DNA from 3 places in the Candidatus Nitrosoglobus terrae genome. Region 2 is predicted to be linked to each of the others. Evidence: predicted binding sites of a transcription regulator. Region 2 holds the regulator's gene; each other region holds the start of a gene.

Region 1 (8,157 bases), 1.2 Mb from region 2:
CTCCAGACTATCCAGCCGTTGATAATCGATGATCTACGTTAGTTAACACACACTTATTCTTAAATTACCTAGGGATTTAATTACATTGGTTGCCTTATATGCTCAATAAACTTCGTAATATTGCCATTATTGCCCATGTAGATCATGGTAAAACCACTTTAGTGGATCAGCTCCTGAAACAGTCCGGTACTTTTGGGGAGTGGGAAACAGTAGCAGAGCGAGTGCTTGATTCTAATGATATTGAGCGGGAACGCGGTATTACCATTTTGGCTAAAAATACGGCCATTGAGTGGAATGATTACCGGATTAATATTGTGGATACTCCCGGTCATGCAGATTTTGGCGGCGAGGTAGAACGGGTACTTTCCATGGTGGATTCAGTGCTGTTGTTGGTGGATGCGGTGGATGGTCCTATGCCTCAAACCCGTTTTGTCACCCAGAAAGCGTTTGCCATGGGTCTACATCCTATTGTGGTCATCAATAAAATTGATCGACCCGGTAGTCGCCCAAGCTGGGTATTGGATCAAACCTTTGATCTGTTTGACCGTTTAGGCGCTACCGAGAAGCAACTGGATTTTCCCGTAATTTATACCTCAGCCCTACATGGCTATGCGGGGCTTGATCCCCAGGTACGATCTGGGGATATGACTCCGTTGTTTCAGGCCATTATCCACTATGTTTCCCCGCCTGATGTGGATCTAGAAGGTCCGTTTCAGATGCAGATTAGTAGCTTGGATTATAGTAGCTACGTAGGCGCCATTGGCATTGGCCGTATCCAGCGAGGGGTGATAAAAACTAATCTTCCGGTGGAAATTATCGATCGGGAGGGAATCCGGCGTAAAGGGCGGGTATTGCAAGTGATGGGATTTATTGGTCTTAAGCGCACGGAGATCCCAGAAGCGAGGGCTGGCGATATTATTGCAATTTCAGGGATCGATAATTTACGTATTTCTGATACTCTTTGCGATCCTAGTCAAGTGCAAGGGCTACCCCCCCTAACGGTAGATGAACCGACGGTCAGTATGACCTTTCAGGTCAATAATTCCCCGTTTGCAGGCCGAGAAGGTAAATATATTACCAGTCGCCAGCTACGGGATCGTTTATTCCGAGAGCTTATTCATAATGTCGCTTTACGGGTTGAAGAGGGCGAAGATCCAGATAAATTCAAAGTGTCAGGCCGAGGTGAGCTGCATTTATCTATCTTGATTGAGAATATGCGGCGGGAGGGTTACGAGCTGGGGGTATCGCGACCCGAGGTGATTGTTAAAGAAATTGATGGAGAATTGTGTGAACCTTATGAATTATTTGTTGCCGATGTAGAAGAGGAGACTCAAGGGGCAGTGATGGAAAAGCTGGGAGAGCGTAAAGGCGATCTCAGTAATATGGTGCCTGATGGTAAAGGGCGGGTGCGTTTGGAGTATATGATCCCTTCCCGAGGCTTAATTGGGTTTCAGACGGAGTTTATGACTGCGACCTCCGGTACTGGGCTGATGTACCACGTGTTTGATCATTACGGCCCCATTAAAAAAGGCGCGATGGTGTATCGTAACAATGGGGTTTTGATAGCAACGGGGGTGGGTAAAGCCTTGGGCTATGCGTTGTTTAAGCTGCAAGAACGGGGGCGGCTTTTTATCAGCCCAGGGGCTGAAGTCTATGAGGGCATGATTATTGGTATTCACTGTCGGGAAAATGATCTAGTCGTTAATCCTTTAAAGGCTAAGCAGCTGACCAATATCCGCGCGGCGGGGAGTGATGAAAATATTTTGCTCACCCCACCGATACAACTGAGTTTAGAGCAAGCGCTAGAGTTTATTAGCGAAGATGAGTTGGTTGAGGTCACGCCTAAGCATATCCGGTTACGTAAGAAGTTTTTGTTAGAGAATGATAGAAAACGGGCAGCGCGGAGCAAGCTAGCAGCGGGGGAGTGAGTGGATGCAGTTTTTGTTATTGGGGCTGATGCTGTTTTTAGTTTACACGTTGTTAAAAAAACAGCTAAAGAATTACCAAATTGGCCGAAAAAATAAGGAGGAAAAGATCGCCCAATCCATGGTGCGTTGTGCCTATTGTGATGTTTTTTTACCTGAGAATGAGGCACTAACAGCGGGCAAACATTATTTTTGTTGCCGCGAGCACTGGGAATTGGGGTCAAAGCATAAAAAAACATAAATCTAAGGGAGTTTATGGTAAAGGTAAGCAACAATGTAGCAATAGATGCGGATATCGCTTGGCGGCTGTTAATTATTTTCTGCGCTTATCGCTTGCTAATGGTTTCTGCATTTTGGTGTGCTATCGTTATTGAGGTAGCGCCCCCCCTGCTGGGTCAGCTTTATCCTAGTCTATTCTTTGTGACCAGTTTGATCTATGGCGCGGTGGCGATTGTTTTTATGCTGCTGGCCGCTACGCGCGTCAGTGGCTTTTATTTTCAGGTACTACTCCAGCTAGGGATCGATATTGGCGTGATTACCCTACTAATGCACGCTAGTGATGGGGTATCCAGTGGCTTAGGGATGCTGTTAATCATGGTGATTGCGGCTGGAGGAATTTTAATCTCTGGTTATATTGCCACCGCGCTAGCAGCTATAGCCGCCTTAGCCGTGCTGTTTGAGCATTCTTATCTGGTTTTTTTCCAAGGGATTGATACCGATAGCCATTATACCCAAGCGGGTTTATTAGGCATGGCTTTTTTCGCTACCGCATTACTCTCCCAAGTATTGATGGCTAGAGCGCGTAAAAGCGAAAAGCTAGTGGTGCAACGAGAGCGGGATCTAGCCAATTTAGATCAGCTCAATGAATATATTGTGCAGCAGTTGAAAGTAGGGGTTTTAGTGGTGGCTCATAATGGCGCTATCCGGCTTATCAACCAGATGGGACGAGAATTATTAGCCTTACCAGCGAAAGAATCTCTTAAGCATTTATCCATAAAATTAATCCCCTCCTTGGCGGATCGGTTCACCGAATGGCAACAAAATCCTACGTGGTATCAACCTAAAACGATTTATGTCGATTTAAACCAACCTGAGATCCAAGTTAAATTCATTAGCTTAGGTGCTTCTTATGGAACTTTGATCTTTTTAGAGGATACCTCAGTCATTGCTCGCCAAGCCCAGCAGCTTAAGCTGGCTTCTTTAGGCCGGTTAACCGCCAGTATTGCCCATGAAATCCGTAATCCTTTAGGCGCTATTAGCCACGCCGCTCAACTGCTGGATGAATCTGCTGCTTTGCACCATACCGATGAACGTCAGCTGTTAAAGATTATCTTAAGTCATTGTGATCGGGTTAACAGTATTATTAAAAACGTGTTACAACTTGGCTATCAAGGCCCAAGTTTATTGGATTCCATCGCCTTAAAGCCATGGTTAACGAGTTTTCTGGAAGAATTTTGTGCCACTAAGGAAATTCACCTAGAGCAAGTGGCTCTGCAGGTAGATCCAGAGCACGCGCAAGCCTATGCCAATCCCTCTCAGCTTTATCAGATTGTCTGGAACCTTTGCGATAATGCGTGGCGGCATGCCCAAGGTTCTGGCTATCCGCCTTATTTCCAAATTATAGCCGGCATAGAAGAGCATAGCCGTCAGGTGTTTTTAGAGGTGATTGATACCGGTTCGGGGGTTCCCAATGAGATTGCTGAGAAAATATTCGAGCCTTTTTTCTCCACTCAAGGTACCGGATTAGGGCTGTATCTAGTACAAGAGTTGTGCGAGCGCAATGGTGCTACCATCCAGTATTTCCCCGGACCCAAGGGCGGAAGCTGTTTTCGGATTTGCTTTATTTCCGGGGCTGAAATTAATGCCCCATGAGGACTTCACCCCTAGCCCTCATTGTTGATGATGAGCCAGATATCCTAGCTCTGCTGGAGCTAACCCTCGCCCCCATGGGGATCCGCTGCCAAAAAGCCGCCAATCTTGAACAGGCGCAGCAATGCCTCCAGCAGCAAGGGTTTAATTTGTGCCTGACGGATATGCGCTTACCCGATGGAGATGGGATTACGCTGGTGAAACACATTAATCAGGCGTATCCCCAACTGCCTGTTGCCGTCATCACCGCCCACGGCAATGTGGAAGCGGCGGTCACGGCGTTAAAATCTGGGGCGTTTGATTTTATTTCCAAACCAGTGGATCTGGGCACTCTCCGTAATTTGGTCAACACCGCCCTGAAATTGCCCTCCACCTATCCGCAAAAAGAGCGCCGGACTCGCCACCAACTACTAGGGGAATCCCCTCCCATGCGGGTCGTGCGCGCCCAGATTGCTAAATTAGCCCGCAGCCAAGCGCCAGTTTATATTAGTGGTGAATCTGGCACCGGCAAAGAGCTAGTGGCGCGGCTCATCCACGCCCAAAGCCCACGTTCGGCAGGGCCGTTTGTACCTGTCAACTGTGGCGCTATCCCGGATTCTTTGCTGGAAAGTGAATTTTTTGGCTATGAAAAAGGCAGTTTTACCGGCGCTCATCGAGACAAGGCGGGATTATTTCAGAGTTCTGAAGGGGGTACGCTGTTTTTAGATGAAGTGGGGGATTTATCCTTAGCTATGCAGGTGAAACTATTGCGCGCCATTCAAGAGCGAGCGGTACGGCCTTTGGGAAGTGCGAGTGAAATCTCAGTAGATGTTCGCATTCTCTCCGCCACTCATCAAGATCTGGCGTTATTAGTTAAGCGGGGAGAATTTCGTCAAGATCTGTTCTATCGGCTGAATATTATTGAGCTGCCTCTGCCGCCCTTAAGAGCGCGATCAACGGATATCCCCGCCTTGGCAGATCATATCCTTACGCGGCTAGCGGCCACGAATCAAATGATCTGTCCCCAACTCACCCCCGAAGCGCTGGCAAAACTCCAAGCCTATCATTTTCCTGGGAATGTGCGGGAGCTAGAAAATATCTTGGAACGGGCGCTGATTTTGCGGGAAGAGGAATTGATTCAGGTGGAGGATCTCCAGTTACCGGTAACTAGCCATGGCCTTAGTTCAACTCTTACGGTTGATTCCTTAGAAAACCGGCTTGAATCTGTGGAAAAACAAGCCATCCTCCACGCTTTAGCCCAGACCGGCTATAACAAAACCGCGGCGGCTAAATTGTTGGGGATCACGTTTCGCGCCCTGCGCTATCGGCTGAAAAAATTGGATCTGGAATAATTGGGGCGGCAACCGCTGCTTTGTTTAAAACCCTCAAATCGGCTTTCCTCAGTCCCGCCTAGGGTGGGGGCTTGCCCTGATTATTGCTTGATTTCCGGTGGGTAAGCGTTATTGGTCTCTAGCTATGGATTCCGCTGTTTTTCTTTATTTATACCCATCCCTATCAATTTCAGTGACGTACTACGTCACTATGGCCCTTGAAGGTCACTGCAAACAAATTTTAGTTCGCTGTTAACGTCTCCCCTTTGTTTCATCGTTGTTAATTGCTTGACGTTTTGCCCTCAATACTGTGATCAAATTCACAAAATAACCCCATTTCTGCTCGTTCATCTCAATGATGGCATTGGGATTGCTTTATATAAAAGCATAGGCAGTTGAGCAAAAACATTCACTGTCTGTTGAAAATTAAATTTTTATCCACGTTATATTTATGATGTAAACGGAGTGAACAATAATGATGAAACAACAAGGTTTTACTTTAATTGAATTAATGATTGCCGTGGCCATTGTGGGCGTGTTAGCGGCGGTGGCTATTCCCCAATACCAGACTTATGTTGCCAAAACTCAGGTGACTCGCGCTATTTCCGAGTCTAGCGCCCTGAAAACTGTGGTTGAGGATTGTCTTAACAATGGTATTCCTGACGGGCAATGCGATCCAGCTGGAAGCCCTTCTGATATTCTTAAAGGCTCTACCCAAGGATCTGAGGTCGCGGTTCAGGGTTCTGGATTTCCACAAGTTACAATAGGAGCTAAAGGAGCTGATAGCACTATTATAGCCACGCTCAGTGCCCAGGACGGTGGCCATGCAGCAACGGCTATCGACGGGGATACAGTGACTTTAACTCGTGATGGTACTACTGGTGCTTGGAAATGTATTTATAGTGGAGCTGCTAAATACAGCCCAGCTAGCTGCCCTGGCACTGCTGCTGGTGGTTAATACCTAAAGGGTATCTTTCATTCAAAGCCATGCTCTATTTACTGGAGCGTGGCTTTTTAGGTTTTACCGTCTTCAGTACGCTGGAGTTTACATACAACATGAACCATATCCAACAGGGTTTTACCTTAATTGAACTGCTGGTAGGGGTCGCTATTTTAGGGGTGATTACCGCCACGGCTGTCCCTTGGTATCGTACTTATCTTCCCCGAACCCAAGTGGCAAGGGCGATTGTGGAGCTGAGCGAGCAGAAGGGGGTAGTAGAACAGTGTTTAGGGGCGGGTTTGCTGAATGTGGGCGCTGGTCTAGGCGCTTGTGATCCCACGGCCATGATTTCCGATATCTTGGCTGGTAATCCTCCTCAAGGATCAACCGTGGCCCCACAAGGAGCGGTGGGCGGGTTTCCCATTATTTCCAGCCCTTTGCAAGAAAATGGCACCACTATTCAAGCTGAATTTGGCAACCAAGCTTCCCCATTTATTCAAGGTAAAACCCTCACTTTCACTCGATCTCAAGGGGGTACATGGCGCTGTCGCTTTAGCGGAGATTCTACATACGCGCCGACTAATTGCCCAGCGGAGCCGTAATCTAGGGTGGCTATAGCGCTAGCTCTCAGGATAAAATTCCTCATCTAGGATTTGTTCTAAACTCCAACCGGTGTGCTCAAAGGCAGGAGGGAAAGCGCTTTTAGCTAAATGCGTCGTCTCCCATGCCGCTTGAGGTACAGCAGCTAAATAAGCCTCTAGTATCGTCTCACCTAATTTTGGCTTAAGGCTTGGATTAGCTTTGAGAACTTGGCTAGCCCTAATCCGCTGCTCATCAATGGTTAACCGCCAACTATTGCTCCGCCGTTTGGGTTGGTATTGCCATTTGAGTAGGTGAGATAGAGTAATAATCAAACGGTTTTTTAGCTCATGGCGTTCACTTCTGCCCATCTCTTCCAATTCCTCGGCAATTTGATTCATATCCACCTCGTGAAATTTTCCTTGCCGTAGTTTTTCTGCGGTTTCGTGAGTCCAAGCGTAGTAATCGGTGTCATGGGTGCTCATGGTGTCATCTCCCAATGTCAGATTTGGGTAGGCGGGGTTAGTCTTGAGGATAAAACGCCTTATCTAATACTTGTTCCACTGTCCAGCCGGTGTGTTCAAAGGCGGCTAGGAATCTGTTTAGATCTAAATTTGTTTCAGCATAAGATTCCAATATAGTCGCTTCTAATTCTGGCTTAAGGCTTGGATTTTTCTTTATCAGCTTTCGGATTCGTGATCTCTGCTCAACGATGGTTCCACGCCAACTATTGCTACGGAAATCAGGCCGATATTGCCACTTAAGCAAGTGAGCGATGAGTACAATTAATCGTAATCGGTTCTCCAATTGCTCTAATTGGTTTTTCCCCATATCTTCAATTTCTTCAATAATCACCCCCATATCTACCTCAGTAAATCGACCTTGTCTTAGAAGCTTAGCAGTTTCTTGAGTCCAACCGTAAAAATCAGTCTTATAGGTGCTCATGATTTCTTCTCTCAAGGGTTTAGGGGTCGGCGGGGGTTAATCTTCAGGGTAAAAGATCTCATCTAACACCTGTTCTATCATCCAGTTTGTTTGCTCAAAGGCAGCAGGAAAGGTTTCTTCAGTGAGATTAGTTTCTCGGGCAGCCTGCATCAAGGCTGGGATATAGGCTTCTAAAACAGCCTCGCTTAGTTTAGGTTTAAGACTTGGATTTTTTCTAAGTACCCGTTTAACCCGAAATCGCTGCTCTTTAATGGTTAATCGCCAGCTATTGCCTCTGCGATCAGGTTGATATTGCCATTTGAGTAGGTGGGCTAAAATAATAATCAAACGGTTTTCAAGCTCACCTAGTTCACTTCTGCCCATCTCTTCCAGCTCCTCAGCAATTTGATTCATATCCACCTCGTTAAATTTCTCTTGGCGTAGTTTGGCTGCGGTTTCATAGGTCCAGGCGTAGTAGTCCGTGTTATAAGTGCTCATGGGTTAACCTCTCAGGGGCTGAAGAATAAAAATCCAATGTAATGGGGCGTTAGCTTTCAGGATAAAACTCATCATCTAGCACTTGTTCTACCATCCAGTTTGTTTGTTCAAA
Region 2 (8,157 bases):
CAGGCAATATTACTAGGTGTAGAGCCATACATGTCTGTTAAAATCAAGACCCCATGGCCTGTATCTAAGCTATTTATCAATACTTGTGCTTGTGCTTGCAAGAATTCTAGATGAGATGCTCGGGTAACGTGTAATACCTTAAGCTGCAAAGGACAGCTCCCTAGTATATCGTTGGCGATATTTAGTAAAGACGGACCAATATTGTCGTGGGTAATGATAAGTACGCCGACAGTCATGATAACTCTCGATGACGGCAAAGCACTTGGTCGTGAAGGAAGCGGAAATGAGCTGTAAGCTGCTCTACTAAATAAACAGAACGATGTTGTCCTCCTGTACAGCCAATAGCAACAGTTAAATAGCTGCGATTGGTATTTTGAAAATGTTGTAGCCAGTGTTGTAAAAATATAATTAAATCTTGTTTCATATTGGCGACGATCTTATGGCGCTCAAGATAGGAAATAACTTCTGGATCGCGCCCCGTCAAGGGGCGTAAATGGGGTTCCCAATGAGGATTAGGTAGGCAGCGGACATCGAACACAAAATCAGCATCTAAAGGAACTCCATGCTTATAGCCAAAGGATTGAAATAATACTGACATCTCTGTAGAGGCGCTATTGCCAATTCGTTCGCTAATTAAATCTCGTAGCTGGTGCACTGTAGTGCACGTGGTGTCTATCCTAAGGTTAGCTTTCTCAGAAATAGCTTCTAGTAAGTTTCGTTCATGGCGAATTGCCTCTGCTAGAGGGATATGACCGAATGGGTGCTTACGACGGGTTTCACTGAAACGTTTAAGGAGTGTTGCATCATTAGCATCCAAGAAGATAATACGACACTCAATTCCTGTGCTTTCAATTTCCTTTAGAATCTGAGGAAATTGTTTTAATTCTTGGGAGAGATTACGCACATCGATACCAACAGCAGCTCGCAGTCGATTAGTACTTCCTTGCATTTTCTGGGCAAAATGGGGGAGAAGATCGATAGGGAGGTTATCAATACAGTAATAACCCTGATCTTCTAAAGCATGAAGAGCGATGCTTTTTCCTGATCCTGATACCCCGCTAATGATAATCAATCTCATTGGATCTACACTAGTTTTATTTTAAGCGAAGTTCATCTATGAATAATGTATGTATACAAAATAGAATATTATAAAAACTGTTATCTTTTTCTTAACCTAGCAGTAAGCATTAGATAGATTTATTTTGTCGCTTTTGTAGCTCAAGTAAGGCATCATAGTTTTTCAACCGTAGCTGATAATCTTGAACAGCTGTTTCTATCATGGTTGCCTGTGGAATATTTCCTGCTAAAGGTAAGGTAAGCTCAGTCATTTTAATGCCTAATTGCTCCCATTGGCCTAAGCTACGGGTTAGTGGCTCAATATACTTATTAGGAATAAGGCGAATAACGAAATCAAGTGGGTGATGATCAATAATAGCTTGATCGCCATAAATAGCGCGGATATTGATGACTCCTAGGCCGGGTACTGCTAAAAAATCCTGTAATATATAAGGACAGCTGCCTATTAGTTTAGTAGATCCTTCGCGATGAAAAATGGGAGTGTCATCAGCAATTAGATGGTGCCCTCGTCTAATTAACTCTAAAGCTAAACTACTTTTGCCAATACCGCTTTCTCCAGTTAATAGGACTCCTAAGTTAAAAATCACTAGCAGTACCCCATGGCCTATTGCGCTGCTTTGGCTAGGGGAATCCATTTCGTATGAGCTCGCTTAATGATTAATAATGTTATTGACTGTTGTGGTTTGTTCCCATTTTTTCAGGGCTTCTAGCAAAGTATTTGGATCTTTAGCATCTCGTAAATGGTCCCGTAGCTTATGGTTACGAAATATTGCTGCTAATTGGGAGAGTAGTTGTAAGTGAGTTTCTGTTGACTCTTCAGGGACGAGTAAGGCAAAAAATAGGTCTATTGGCTGCTGATCTATGGCATCAAAATCAATTCCTTGTTCTAGACGCATAAATGCAACTAAAGGGTATTGACTACTACTTATACGGGCATGGGGAATAGCGACTCCTTTCCCAAGGCTAGTACTTCCAAGACGTTCCCTAGCAAGTAAACGTTCAAAGATTTCTTTTGAGTCTACGTCATCTGCACCGTGCGCCAGTAACTCGCTAAGTTGCTCTAATACTCGCTTCTTGCTGCTGGCAGTAGCGCCAATAGCAATTTTTTGAGGAACTAGGATCTCGGTAACTCGCATGTGCTTTCTGTATAATTCTTTATTTATTTTTTTCTTCTATCCCCTCACTACGATGATGATCGTTGAGTTTATCTCGTTGTTTTTTAGTCTGTCGGTGTAATTTATCAACTAGATTATCTATAGCCGCATACATATCCTCATCTTCAGATGAAGCAAACACGCTAACCCCTCCAAGGTGCAAGGTTGCTTCAGCCTTTTTCCTTGTTTTTTCAACGCTAAGTACTACATGAATACTAGACAATTGATCGAAGTGACGCTCTAAGCGCTGGCATTTATTTTCTACGTAATGACGTAACGCTTGAGTGACTTCGATATGGTGACCAGTAATATTTATTTGCATAACTACTCCTATTGTTTATAGCAGGTTAGATTAAACGTTTTCGCTCATGAGAGGTGGATATATTTAGGAACTCTCGATATTTAGCAATAGTACGCCGCGCTACTTTAATTCCTTGCTTAGCTAGGTTTTGCGCAATTTTGTCATCGCTTAGGGGGTTGCGGGGATCTTCTACTGCAATGAGTTTTTTAATGATTGCGCGAATAGCTGTTGCAGAACATTCCTTACCATTTTGTGAAGCCACGTGGTTAGAGAAGAAATGCTTCAGCTCATAAATTCCTTGGGGGGTATATATGTACTTGTTAGTAGTCACGCGAGAGATAGTTGATTCATGCATAGAAATTGCCTTAGCGATATCATGTAAAACTAAAGGTTGCATAGCTTTATCGCCATATTCTAAGAATGCTTGCTGACGATCGATAATGCAGCAAGCGGTCTTAAGTAGCGTTTCATTACGATTATGCAGGCTTTTTAAAAACCAACGGGCTTCTTGGAGCTGGTTTTTAAGGTAGCTGTTAGTGAAACTACTATCCGCGCGTTTAATAAGATTAGCATAATAATTATTCACTCTGAGGGTGGGTACTATGTCAGGATTAAGCTCAACTTCCCAGCGGCCATTACCACGTTTAGTAACATAGATATCAGGTACTATATATTCTACTCTATTGGCTTGTATTTTATTTCCTGGACGAGGGTTAAGCGTTTGAATTAAGCGAATAGTCGCGAGTAGATCCTGTTCGGATAATTTCATTCCCCGCATTATTTGGGCGTAATCTCGTTTACTAAGTGCCTCTAGGTGGTGAGAAATCAGTTTTTTAGCGTCTTCTAACCAGAGAGTATCAGGTGGGTAGCGCTTGAGTTGTAGTAGTAGGCATTCACTTAGGTTACTTGCTCCAATACCTGGGGGATCAAAATTTTGTATGCGGTGTAGCACTACTTTGACATCATTAGGATCAATCACTATATTTTTTTGTAAATCTTGCATTATTTCTGTGAGAGAATCGCATAAATATCCCTCATCATTAATAGCATCAATAATGCTAGCTGCAATAGTAAAATCTTTTTTATCAGTAAAAGATAAATAGGCTTGCCCAAGCAGATATTCTTGCAAGGTTTCTTCATTATTTTTTTGGTGAGCTAAGTCTGATAAGATCTCCTGCTCGGAGGAAGTGAGTAACAATACGCTATCATAAGTATCGCTCCAGCTGGAATCCAAGAGTAAATCTTCAGGGATAATTTCCTCTTTTAGAGAGGAGTTTAATTCGTTATTGTCAGAATTACACTCTTTTTGTAAAGCATGGCTGGGTAAATATTCCTGATCCTCCTCGCTTTCAATTTGCTCTAGTAATGGGTTAGATTCTAGCGTTTGCTGAATCTCAGTTTGTAGCTCTAGGGAGGAGAGCTGCAGCAGGCGGATTGCTTGCTGCATTTGGGGGGTCATGGTGAGCTGCTGCCCCAAGTGTAACTGAAGAGAAGTTTTCATGTTTGGAAAATCTGTTGTTATGGCAAGATTAGCTATAATATTAAGCAATAAATGTGCCACAAAGGCAGCTAAAGATAAAAATTATATCCTAAATAAACTTCTTTTACCCGCTCATTATTAAGAATTTCCTGAGGCTCGCCTTTAGCAATGACCTCCCCTGCATTAACAATATAGGCATGTTTGCAGATCCCGAGAGTTTCTCGAACATTATGATCAGTAATTAAAACGCCAATGCCGCGGGCTATGAGGTGCCGAATAATACCTTGGATATCAAGTACTGAGATAGGATCAACGCCAGCAAAAGGCTCATCTAATAATATAAACTGTGGATCTACTGCCAGTGCACGAGCGATCTCAACTCGTCGACGTTCCCCGCCTGAGAGACTCATGCCTAGGGTATCTTTTACATGCATAATATTTAATTCATGTAGTAAACTGTCGACTAAATCCTTGCGCTGAGGCTTTGTCAGATCGGATCTAGTTTCAGCTATAGCAGCAATATTGTCAGCGGCGGTTAGCTTACGAAAAACTGAAGCTTCTTGGGGAAGGTAGCTGATTCCTAGACGAGCGCGACGATGAATAGGGTAGTGAGTAATGTCATGGTGATCTAGGGAAATTAGCCCTTTATCAGATGGAATTAATCCCACTAACATATAAAAACAGGTCGTTTTACCTGCACCATTTGGGCCTAATAATCCCACAACTTCACCGCTTAAAAGCTCTAGAGAGACATCTTTAACAACCCATCGAGATTGATAGCGCTTGGCGAGATGATCTGCTGATAGTCTGCTCATGGATAATGTAATTATTTCGGCTGACTGGACTCTAGTAGTTGAATAAATCTCCCTTCGGCCCAACCTTCCAGTAGCTCGCCTTCTACGAGGGCAGTGAGATAGATCCAGGCTCCTTTGCGATCTATAATGGTGATTTGGGTATGGGGCTGAAGAAGGGCTACCTTGTTACTTTTAATATTAGCGCTAGCGTATAAACTTAGCCAATCTGCAGTGCGACCCCGATCTTGTCCGATCTCAATTTTTTGATTTTTAACTATCTGATTTTTAGAAGATTCTATAGGGATGGGAGAGGGGTGCGTAGAATTCATACTTGTTTCGGGTAATTGAATAAATTTTTTCTCAGCCCAACCTTCCAGTAGCTCGCCTTCTACAAGAGCAGTGATATAGAGCCATTCATCCTTGCGATCTATAATAGTGACTTGGGTCTGGGGCTGAAGACGGGCTACCTTGTTACTTTTAATATCAGTGCTAGCGTATAAATTTAGCCAATCTGTGGTACGATTTTGAGCCTGCCTGCTTTCAGATTTTTGATTTTTAACTACCTGATTTTTAGAAGATTCTATAGGGATGGGAGAGGAGGATATAGAATCTGTATTTGATTCAGGTAACCGAATAAACTTCTTTTCGACCCAGCCTTCTAGCAGCTCACCTTTTATGAGCGTAGTGATATGGAGCCACTCATCTTTGCGATTAATAATGGTGACTTGAGTACGTGGCTGGAGAAGTATTATTTGGTTACTCTTAATATTAGCGCTATCGTATAAAGCCAGCCAATCTGTGGTACGGCCTTGATCTTCTCCGCTTTTAAGCTGCTGATTATCGGCTACCTGATTTTTAGGAGGAGCTGCTAGAGATGGTGTAGAATCTGAGTTTTTAGGAGTAGAGTTAGAATTATTGGGTGAGGGTTCGACTTCATCAGGGCGGATAGTAACGTGTACACGCCCAGATCCAGCTTTAGAGCCTTGGCCTCTGACAATACGGTGCTCTGTATCATATACAATCCGATCTCCAGTAAACTCGTTTGTACCTTGCCAAACATGGGCTTTTTGGAAGAGATAGATAGTGGCATTATCGGCATGGTATTCTATTTTGAGGGCTTTAGCTCGCATATCTTCACTATCATCATTAGATTGCTGCCGATACCAAGCAGGCTGACCTTCCGCAATGGCTTTCTTGATTTTTTTCTCTGGAGTATAAAAAATAGTAAGCGTATCGGAGTCAATACGTAAATTGTCTTGGGTAAGGTGTACGTTACCATAATAAATAGCAACCTGTTTGCGGTTGTCTAGCTCCCCTCGATCAGCTTCAATATGAATGGGTTGCCCTGAATCGTTAGAGAAAGCTAAAGCAGTTTCATAAGCTAGATTTTGGGTAATAAGCCAAAAAATTATTAATCTAAGGCTTATCTGCTGCGGCATAGTCTCCTCTAACTTGAGATAAAATTTCTACACGCTCCTCTTTAAAGTAGATTCTGGCGCCTATACCATCAGTTCTTCCATAATTATCTAATAAAGTAGCTGGCTGCTGAGTCTCAGCATATTTTGCAGCAGGCTCAACTCGTACATCTCGAGTTAATATCTTCATGTGGCTGGTTTGGGAGCTGTCCTTAAGTTGATGGATAATTACTTTACCCAGAAGATAAATTTCATCACCATTGCTATTAGTCAGCCCCCGCTCAGCAATAACATCCCAGCTGGGAGTTGCAACCTGATGATAAAACAACATGTGAGGTGCAGTGATATCTATAGTGTCGTTATCGGGATAATGAGCCATATAAGCGCCTGATAATTGGTAGAGAAGTAAACCTTTCTGATCTATCACTGTTGAGATAAACTGCTCCATAAAATAATCTATAGTACGTGAGTTTGAATCGATATTAAGGCTGGGCTGGGATGTAGGTTCTTCACGCAATAATTCCCAAGCGGTTAAAGTGGCGATAAGTACAAGCGCTACAATACCCCAAGTGCGCGCTGATTTAATAATGACTCTCCAGTAACGCTTTGAAAGTGCCTTGAGCTTCCATAATGAGTTCACAGACGTCACGAGCAGCACCTCGTCCGCCTACGTTAGGAGTAATCCAATGGGCATGCTGTTTGACTAGGGGATGAGCATCTTGGACAGTAATCGCTAACCCTACTCGCTGCATGATGGCTAAATCCACTAAATCATCGCCTACATAAGCAATTTCATGGGGTTGGAGTTTACATTTTTGTAGTAGGTGTTCATAAGCAGGTAGCTTAGGTTGTTGTCCTTGATAGACATCAATTATTCCGAGATCTTTCATGCGATGGTCAACAACTAGCGAGGTTCGGCCAGTAATGATTCCAATCCTAACTCCCGTATGCTGGAGCATTTTCATCCCGTGACCATCCCGTGCGTGAAAAACTTTATACTCTTGGCCATTGCTGCCAAAGTGGAGTCCACCATCGGTCAATACTCCGTCAACATCGAAAATAGCAAGCTTTATTACTAAAGCCTTGTCTAAGATATCATGCGTAGGGTGAAGCAATTTAATCGCCTCTTTATAAGACACCTGCTCGAAGCAGGTCGTGCATGTTTAAAGCACCAATTAAATGCTGGGACTGATCAACAATTAAGAGCGCATTAATACGATAACGTTGCATCATTTGTAATGCCTCAGCTGCAAGCAGATCAGGACTCATGGTTTTATAGTGGATGGTCATTACCTGGGTAATAGGTGTGGTATGGATATTAATTTCTCGGTCTAGAGTTCGACGTAAATCACCATCGGTAAATATTCCTGCTACGCAATTTTGTTTATTCACTATAGCGGTCATTCCTAATCCTTTTCGAGTCATTTCCAGTAAAGCGCTACTCAGGGAAACCTCATCTGTAACAATTGGAATTTCTTCCCCTGTGTGCATAATATCGTTAATGCGAAGCAGGAGACGCCGTCCTAGGCGGCCCCCCGGATGAGAGCGAGCGAAATCTTCTGCCGTAAATCCTCGCGCCTCTAATAAGGCAATAGCGAGAGCATCACCCATTGCCAGGGTTGCTGTGGTACTTGCAGTTGGAGCCAATCCTAATGGACAAGCTTCTTTTTCTACGCTGATGTCAATGTGAATATCAGCTGCTTTTCCAAGGGTCGACTGTGGTTCGCTGGTTAAGGCTATCAATGGAATACCGAGGCGTTTTATAAGGGGGAGTAGAACACAAATCTCCTCAGTTTCTCCGGAATTGGAAAGAGCTAGCACCACATCTTTTTCAGTGATCATACCTAAATCCCCATGGCTAGCTTCTCCAGGGTGGACAAAAAAAGCAGGGGTACCGGTGCTAGCAAGGGTTGCCGCAATTTTAGCGCCGATATGG
Region 3 (8,157 bases), 1.6 Mb from region 2:
TAGTGCCTCCGATAGGGGCTTTAAAAGAGAGGGTTGAGCAAACGGGCGTAGGCTGGCTCATGGAAGATTGGACAAATGTAGATAAAATCTTGGATCAGATTGTGGATTTGACCTACCAGATGGATCAAAAATCCCCTATCACTGAAATGAAAAAGCATAAATATAACAATAATGAGCAGGTCGCGCTTAATAAGATAGAAAGCTTATATAGTCAGTTCTTGGCCTTAGCTCCAATTCCCTTACAAAAAAGAATATCTCCACTGCGGGTATATGAGGGGGCTTGTTATGGGACAGGGGTGGATAATATTAAAAATAAATTACCTCGTATAAAGAAGGTGATAGGCGCAATGATAAGGTATGGTCTACGGTTCCGTTATACGGTTTTTGGCACGTGGATAGAGCGTAAGTTACCTGCAAGTTGGCACTATCGGTTAAGACGCTTATTGCTTCAGGGTTAGTGATTATTTAGCCATCACCCTACAGTTAGAACTACTCATTAGGCATGGCTATATGCGATGATCTTTTTTAGAATTTTACCTAAAGTATGGATGAATAATAGCGCAAAGGTAATCGCTAGCTTAGTATCACTCGCTTATTTTTTAGCGTTGATGACGATAGTTTTTATCGTTGGGTATTATTTTTTTCTTGTTTATCAAAATAGTGTCAATATCCCATATTGGGATGATTATACTCACTTAAAAGTAATTACTCATATTATTGATGCCGATTCTCTAGTTGAGAAAATTAAATTACTATTTTCCTTCCATAATGAGCATCGTGTTGTCTTCGCCCGTTTAATTACTTTGGCCAGCGTACTATTAACGGGGGAGGTTAATTTTTTTACCCTGATTATACTGGGTAATCTTAGCTTAGTAGGTATCGCGATAATTTTATTTTTAAGTTTTTTTACAGATCAATGCCAAGATTTTAGATGGCGGATACTCTATTTTTTACCTGCCATATGTTTAATATTTAATTTATCCTATTTTGAAGCCTCGCTTTGGGCGTTGGCAGCATTGTCTAGCTTGCCCGTCATTTTACTGTCCTTTTTATCTATTTTTATTTTAACTCGCTCCTCAGACCCTGACTCTTGGTGGGCTTTAGTTGCATTTTTTGTTGGGGTTTTAGCCGTTTTTACCCAAGGTAATGGGCTATTAGTGCTCTATGTAGGGGCTTTTCTTCTTATCCTTCAAAATAGATTGACCACCGGGATGTATTGGGGGATCGGAACCGCAATTATCAGTATTCTATATTTTTATCATTATGTAAGTTTAGATTTCAGCCCCCATGAATCTGGCGTGCTTTCCACTATTGATCCAATTTTAAATTACTTAGTTTTATTTTTTGGATCATGGTCAAGCACACCATTTACTGTGGGTTTATTTTGCTTAGGGTTATTTAGTTGGCTAATATCTTCGGGGTTATATCGAAAAAATATTACCTTTTTTGGGCTTCTAGTTTTTATTTTTTTGAGTGCGGCAGCAGTAGCCAATGGTCGTTACCAGCTAGGGATGGAGCAGGCGCTATCTTCTCGTTATAAAATCTATTCATTATTGTTTTGTGCCATCATTTATTTATCTATCTTTGAATTTTTAAGAAAACCATGGGTAATTAAATGTTTTTTCTTTCTTTTTTTTGCTGCGATGCTGAAGATTAATATAAATATAACGGCTGAGGTTTATGATGCCATCGAGGCTAGAAAATTAATGTTAATAAATGGGCTAGTGTCATGGCAGCAGCAAGGTAAAGGGCTGACTCATTGGGATAACGAGGTTGCCAATGACCTGATCATTGAGGCTATTGACCATCATATTTATTATCCTCCTAAATTTCCCTAATTATAGTAAATCTAGTTTAATTATAATAAGTTAAAGAAAATGATATGAGCAAATCTACTTATGAAAACTGTAGGTGAGGTATATGGACTAGATGCTAATGAGGCTAAAGATCATCCTTTAGTCTCAGTGGTTATTGTAAATTTTAATGGAGGATGGTTACTAAGCGAGGCAGTATCCTCAGTACTAAAAACGAATATTCCTATAGAGGTGATCATTGTAGATAACGGCTCCCAAGATGACAGTATTGCCTGTTTACGTGGGGTCGTGGGTAAAAATCCTCAAGTTCGATTTATTGAGAATGGCTATAACTTAGGTTTTGCGCGAGCTAATAATATCGCTTTAAGGCAGGCAAGGGGGGATTATGTATTGCTCCTTAATCCAGATTGTATTATTCGTCCTAATACCCTTTCAAGTCTTATCGAGTCTATGATGACCTATCCCAAAGTAGGTATGGTGGGATGTTTAATTAGAAATCCTGATGGAACTGAGCAAGCTGGGTGTCGTCGCCGAGTGCCGACGCCATGGCGATCTTTGATTCGCGTGTTGCATTTAAATAAAATTTTGCCTCATCATCCAAAATTTCGTGGGTTTGTTTTGGCCCATGAACCTTTACCGACTCATCCAATATTAATAGAAGCCATCTCTGGTGCTTTTATGCTAGTTCGAAAAGAAGGATTACAGCAAGTCGGATTATTGGATGAGAATTATTTTCTCCATTGCGAGGATTTGGACTGGTGTATGCGATTTCAGCAAGCAGGCTGGGGAATTTTATTTGTTCCTAGTGTAGAAATTGTTCATTATAAGGGTACTTGTAGTAAGTATCAGCCTATTCGGGTATTGTGGCATAAACATAAGGGGATGGTGTATTTTTACCAGAAATTTTTTCGCCAGCAATACTCCCTGCTGTTTATGAGTTTAGTAATTAGTACGGTTTGGGGTCGTTTTTGTGTATTAGCTGGATTAACCCTACTAGAGCAATTAGTAGTTGAATGTAAGAAGAAGCCAGCGGTTGCTAGATCTTCCGGTATCTCATCACATAGAGTTCCCTTGGAAAGAGTCGATCCCCCATCGGATATCGTAACAAAACAGGCGCATAGCCGCTAATTAATAGGGTATCTAACCTGAATGAAGCTACTTATTACTGGGGCAACGGGTTTTATTGGCCAACGCCTGGTGGCTACATTACTTTCAAGATCGGTATCAATTCGTGTATTGGTAAGAAGTACCGATAAAGCTAAAGCGATATGGAGTGATTCTTCGTTAGAAATGTTTCAAGGGGATTTAGCGATACCCCAGCTACCTGAGGATGTATGCGAGGGAGTAGATACTATTTTTCATTTAGCGAGTGGCAGCTTTGCTGAGGATGATAAAACAGGTGAGGCGGAACGGCTACACCAAAAATTAATAGTAGAAGGTACCAGAGAATTACTTCGACTAGCCATAAAAACAGGTGTTAAGCGATTTATTTTTATAAGTAGTGTAAAAGCTATGGGTGAGGGGACAGAGAGCTGTCTGAATGAGTTAAGTTTAGCTGCCCCTAAGACAGCTTACGGTCGGGCGAAATTAAGCGCTGAGCAGATTGTATTAGAATCTGGCCGTGCCTATAACATGCATGTTTGTAATTTACGACTCCCTATGGTGTATGGGGGTGATAGTAAAGGAAATCTTCCTCGGATGGCGATGGCTGTTGCTCGGGGCTGGTTCCCGCCGCTGTCTGAAGCGGGGAATCGACGCTCAATGGTTCATGTAGAGGACGTAGTGCAGGCCATGTTACTTGCCGTTGAAAACCATCAGGCTCATGGCCAAACTTATATTGTTACTGATGATTATATTTACTCTTCTCGTCAGATGTACCTATTGATTTGCCAAGCTTTGGATCGATCCATTCCTCCATGGGTTTTTCCTATTTGGATCCTGCGGGTAAGTGCCAAAATAGGTGATCTTGCTGGGTCGATATTGAAAAGGAAGATGCCTTTAGACTCTAAGGTTTTATACAAAATAACCGGATCTGCATGGTATAGCTGCGCCAAAATAAAAAAAGAGCTCGGTTATAATCCTCAGTATTCGTTAGTAACAGCTCTACCTGAGATTTTAGAAATTTTAGGATTACCGAACTCCTCTAGAAAATCGCAAACATCTTCTTAAAGTAATATGCGGGAGCAAAGCAGACATAAAAATCTATAAATTATTATAAGTAACAATGATTTTCTACTAGATTAATCTTATGCCCTCAAGTATGTGGTTTTCTGGTAAAGCGTACAAACCTGCCGCTATTTCTATAGAGATCCTCTAATCAATCATTGATTGAGTAAAAAGATCTCAGCTCAATAAAGCCGTAATACCACAAGATTGACAGTCATCTATTACCTGCATTTTAGCAGTGCTTTCTGTGATGCTATAGATAATATGCCAAATATTTGGCGGGTTAGGTGCTATAAAGTCAAAATCCCGTCATATTATTTATATACTAGCTTAGATTAATAATAAAATATTTATTTATTATCAATGGGTTAATAAATAATTAATATTATTTTGGTGATTTGGAACAGTTATTGCTTATTCTTTATTTAAACGTGAATGAGTGGCTGTAAAAGCAGGCTATTGGGGATATAGGAATATTAATAGTGATTTTTTATATGTTTAGTTTGGATCTACTTCGAGTAGAGATATATAAATATAAAAAAATAGAACTAAGGTAATTTTTAGTAGAGAGATAACTGATGAAAATTAAAAATAACTTACAATCTTGGTTAAAGGTGTATTTCCTAGAAGGATTAATGAACAGCTATGTTAGGGCAAGTGATAAGGAAGGATTAGTATGAATGCTGTTATTGCCCATTATACTGCTGCGTGCACCCAAAAAGATATCGATAATGTCATTATTGAGTATACATCGTTAGTTAAGCGTATTGCCTATCATGTATCGATTAAGCTACCGCCTAGCGTGCGCTTAGATGATCTTATTCAAGCTGGGATGATTGGTTTATTGGAAGCAGCTCGAAATTATGATGTTTCCCAGGGTGCAAGCTTTGAAACCTATGCTGGAATCCGTATCCGTGGTGCCATATTAGATGAAATCCGCCGCAATGATTGGGCTCCACGCTCTGTCCACCGTAAAGCAAGACAAGTTACTGAGGCAATACGAAAGGTTGAGAATCGGGAGGGACGGGAGGCGAGGGATCATGAAGTGGCAAAAGAGCTAGGATTATCTCTTGATAAATATCATCGACTCTTGCAGGATGCTGGGAGCTATCAAGTACTTAGCCTTGATGAGTTCAGAGAAAATGAAGATGTTAACCTGCCTACTACCTCTTTAAAAGATCCTAGCGGAATATTACAGAACGAAAACTTTCAATCTGCATTAGTGGAAACTATTGAAAATCTACCAGAACGGGAGCGACTGATCATGTCGCTTTACTATGTCGAAGATTTAAATCTTTTAGAGATAGGTAAAGTATTGGGGGTTAGTGAGTCGCGAGTGAGCCAGATTCATGGCCAAGCCGTACTACGCCTTCGTGCGCGCCTGCGCCAGTGGTTAAGCTAAAGTATTTAGCCGGTCTTACTTCCTATGAAGTACCGCCTTATAATTTAATTAAATCAAGAAAAATAATCTAGATTTGGCTTTAAAAAGCTATGAGATGGAGGTAGCTAAAGTTTAATGGCATAAAATTTGCTTAACTTATGCGCTTCTTTGCCGCTGAAATATTGGTATGATATATCTTGCATAGAAAAAATACAGGCATTCCGAAAAATAAAAGGCCCTCACAATAGAGCCAAACCACCGGTGTATGCTCTGAGTGTGGTGTAATAGGTGAGAAACTGCCGCTAAATATACGAGAATGGGAGTGTAAAGATTGCAATTAAAGTAATCTTACAGATGCGGTTGTGACACGCTAGCCGTTAGCTCCGATCACCGGGTAATACCTAGTGTTGTCTAGTAATAGATCTAGTCTATAGATTTAAATTATTATAATTCTAAGAGTTTTTGTTTATGCTAAGTACTGAAAGCTTACAGTTAAGTTTTATGCTATCTAAGTATAGTAAAGAAGCTGTAAAATCTTCCATCCTAGCTTACTATGAATCTAAGTATCTTTGGCGGGATCGTCGCTCAGGGTTCGATCGTCGCAAACCTAAGAAGCTAGGTCTGTCATTTGAGCGACGTATTATTAGAGATCGGCGTAATATTGAATCTCCTAAGGTGATTCAGCATCGTCGAGCTAGAACTCAGCTTAGGAGACGATTAAGAGAATATCAAGTTAGCCACTCTCTTAATCGTCTTTTCATTGGAGCTGCTGCGTTATTAATGGTTATAGTATTAGTGTGCATAATGATTTTCTTAAAATTAACAAAATGCAAAGAAATTTTTATATGCGCTTTATCAATATAAATAAAGCTTAATTGTTTTTATAGGCAAGCACTGGGCTATTAATGTTAATTTTAATAAAAATCAAAAATCAAGTGGAGGTTAGCGGCAATCTTTAGGTGTAGATTTAGGGATAATTAAGTAATGGAGTCCTTAGTTTGGATTGGATCTATTGGGATCATTATTGGGTTATCCATTTTAGATTTTTTTCTTCCTAGCCTTAGACGGACGCGCACAATACCTGCTAAAGAATCCTTGTCTTGGGTAATTATTTGGGGAGTACCCGCCCTTTGTTTTAATATTTTTATATATTTTTTGTATGAAAATAACTGGTTTGGGTGGGCTGATCTACCATCCCATACGGCTAATGGACAACAGGCTGTTATTCAATTCTTTACTGGATTTCTCTTAGAGAAATCCCTATCTGTAGATAATATCTTTGCGGTTACTACGATCTTTTTATACTTAAAAGTGCCCTTGGTGGAGCAAGATCGTATGTTGCAATGGAGTACCCTAAGTGTACTAGGATTACGGGCGGGTATGATTGCACTAGGTGTTGTATTGATATACCGCTTCCATTGGATGAATTATCTATTTGGATGGGTACTCATCATGATAGCTATAAAAACGCTTATCATCCACCAAGATAAAGTCATCATAGGGCATAATCCATTAATCTTATTGGCAATGAGATTTTATCCAATTACAGATAATTTTAAAGGGGAAAATTTCTTTAGCCCTATATGGGGGAATCAGACTATAACTCCCTTTATACTTGCGTGGGGATTAATTGCGAGCAGTCATTTAATCTTTGCTTTTAGTTCTACCCTAGCGGCTTTTGTAGTGAGTCAAGATCCTTTTTTGGTATTTACCAGTAACGCGTTCTCCCTACTCGGTTTTAGAGCACTTTACCTTACCCTTAAAGACTATATAGATCGGTTGCGTTATATTAAGCTGGGTTTGGTTTTTATTTTTGCTTATCTAGCAATCAAAATAATATTCATTCAATCTTATCCTATTCCAAATATTACTTCTTTAGCTGTTATCAGCACTATTCTTACGTTTAGTATCCTTGCCTCAATAGCTGTATTACCTACAGATTCTCATAATAAGAAGCCTCTTTTTAATGATGTAGCTATCTTAGCCGTTCTTAGCTATCGGCAAGCACGGAAAATTGTGGTATTGGTTTCAGGCACTTTGGTACTTTTAGTTGGGATTGCAATGATTGTATTACCTGGCCCGGCTGTTGTTGTCATCCCAATTGGATTGGGTATTTTAGCTATTGAGTTTGCTTGGGCGAGACGGTGGCTACAAAAAATACGTCAAACAGCTGGGAAAATTAAGCAACGGATACAGGGCTAGTTTTGCTGAGTATTAGCAATAATTAACTCATCGGTTGTTATGAAGCAAACGATAAGTTTAAGTAATATCAGCATATGGCTATTAAAATTATTTTTTATGCTTATTTTATGGCAAGAAGCTATTGGAGTTTCTTTAGCAACGCCGGCGATTGAGATTACCCATCTAGATTCTGGTGCGGTACTAGCGCAAGTTCAAGGTAAAATTAAGGAGATAGAAGAGGATCAAGGATTAGATAGTGTACAGAAGAAAAAATTATTAGATCTATACCGATTAGCAAAGGAACGTTTACAGGCGGTTAAGACTTATAAAGATAATGTTAGTGCTTATAGGCAGGCTATTGAGCTGATACCGGCTCAGATAGAGAAAATAAACAAAGATCTTGCGTCCACAAGTACAGATAGGGTTATTACTCCTTTAAATCAATCGGGCGATAGTACTTCTCTTCTTGATCTAGAGCAATACCTAACGCAAAGAGAGGCAAAATTAACCGCCTTAGAGGGGGTCTTAGCGGGGTTAGATAAACAGCTACAGGAGCAGCAACCTCGGATTAGACAGGCACGGGATCAGTTAGCAGAAGCAAAGCAGCGGCAAGAG

What was found. Region 2 encodes sigma-54, which starts transcription at its own class of promoters, with help from an activator protein. Its sites were predicted from a motif close to TGGCANGNTNCNTGCTT; they were not measured.
Region 1: the regulator sigma-54 is predicted to act here: its motif matches at 5,464-5,480, upstream of TAO_RS02960 (pilin).
Region 3: the regulator sigma-54 is predicted to act here: its motif matches at 4,380-4,396, upstream of TAO_RS00885 (RNA polymerase sigma factor FliA).

The regions. Positions count from the first base shown of each region.
Region 1 is NZ_AP014836.1:613,563-621,719, forward strand. Features, by position in the region: gene suhB (inositol-1-monophosphatase) at 1-42, shown strand, start outside; gene typA (translational GTPase TypA) at 99-1,928, shown strand; gene TAO_RS02945 (PP0621 family protein) at 1,933-2,166, shown strand; gene TAO_RS02950 (two-component system sensor histidine kinase NtrB) at 2,181-3,797, shown strand; gene TAO_RS02955 (sigma-54-dependent transcriptional regulator) at 3,794-5,125, shown strand; gene TAO_RS02960 (pilin) at 5,580-6,062, shown strand; gene TAO_RS02965 (pilin) at 6,161-6,646, shown strand; gene TAO_RS02970 (DUF29 domain-containing protein) at 6,665-7,108, opposite strand; gene TAO_RS02975 (DUF29 domain-containing protein) at 7,146-7,568, opposite strand; gene TAO_RS02980 (DUF29 domain-containing protein) at 7,605-8,045, opposite strand; gene TAO_RS02985 (DUF29 domain-containing protein) at 8,095-8,157, opposite strand, start outside.
Region 2 is NZ_AP014836.1:1,763,689-1,771,845, reverse strand. Features, by position in the region: gene TAO_RS08400 (PTS sugar transporter subunit IIA) at 1-236, opposite strand, end outside; gene rapZ (RNase adapter RapZ) at 233-1,078, opposite strand; gene TAO_RS08390 (HPr kinase/phosphorylase-related protein) at 1,188-1,712, opposite strand; gene TAO_RS08385 (PTS sugar transporter subunit IIA) at 1,728-2,213, opposite strand; gene hpf (ribosome hibernation-promoting factor, HPF/YfiA family) at 2,233-2,553, opposite strand; gene TAO_RS08375 (RNA polymerase factor sigma-54) at 2,579-4,033, opposite strand; gene lptB (LPS export ABC transporter ATP-binding protein) at 4,102-4,827, opposite strand; gene lptA (lipopolysaccharide transport periplasmic protein LptA) at 4,839-6,245, opposite strand; gene lptC (LPS export ABC transporter periplasmic protein LptC) at 6,223-6,870, opposite strand; gene kdsC (3-deoxy-manno-octulosonate-8-phosphatase KdsC) at 6,803-7,336, opposite strand; gene TAO_RS08350 (KpsF/GutQ family sugar-phosphate isomerase) at 7,350-8,157, opposite strand, start outside.
Region 3 is NZ_AP014836.1:170,516-178,672, forward strand. Features, by position in the region: gene TAO_RS09815 (glycosyltransferase) at 1-458, shown strand, start outside; gene TAO_RS00870 (hypothetical protein) at 549-1,838, shown strand; gene TAO_RS00875 (glycosyltransferase family 2 protein) at 1,899-2,942, shown strand; gene TAO_RS00880 (NAD-dependent epimerase/dehydratase family protein) at 2,964-3,983, shown strand; gene TAO_RS00885 (RNA polymerase sigma factor FliA) at 4,657-5,382, shown strand; gene TAO_RS00890 (hypothetical protein) at 5,830-6,225, shown strand; gene TAO_RS00895 (TerC/Alx family metal homeostasis membrane protein) at 6,346-7,563, shown strand; gene TAO_RS00900 (mechanosensitive ion channel domain-containing protein) at 7,660-8,157, shown strand, end outside.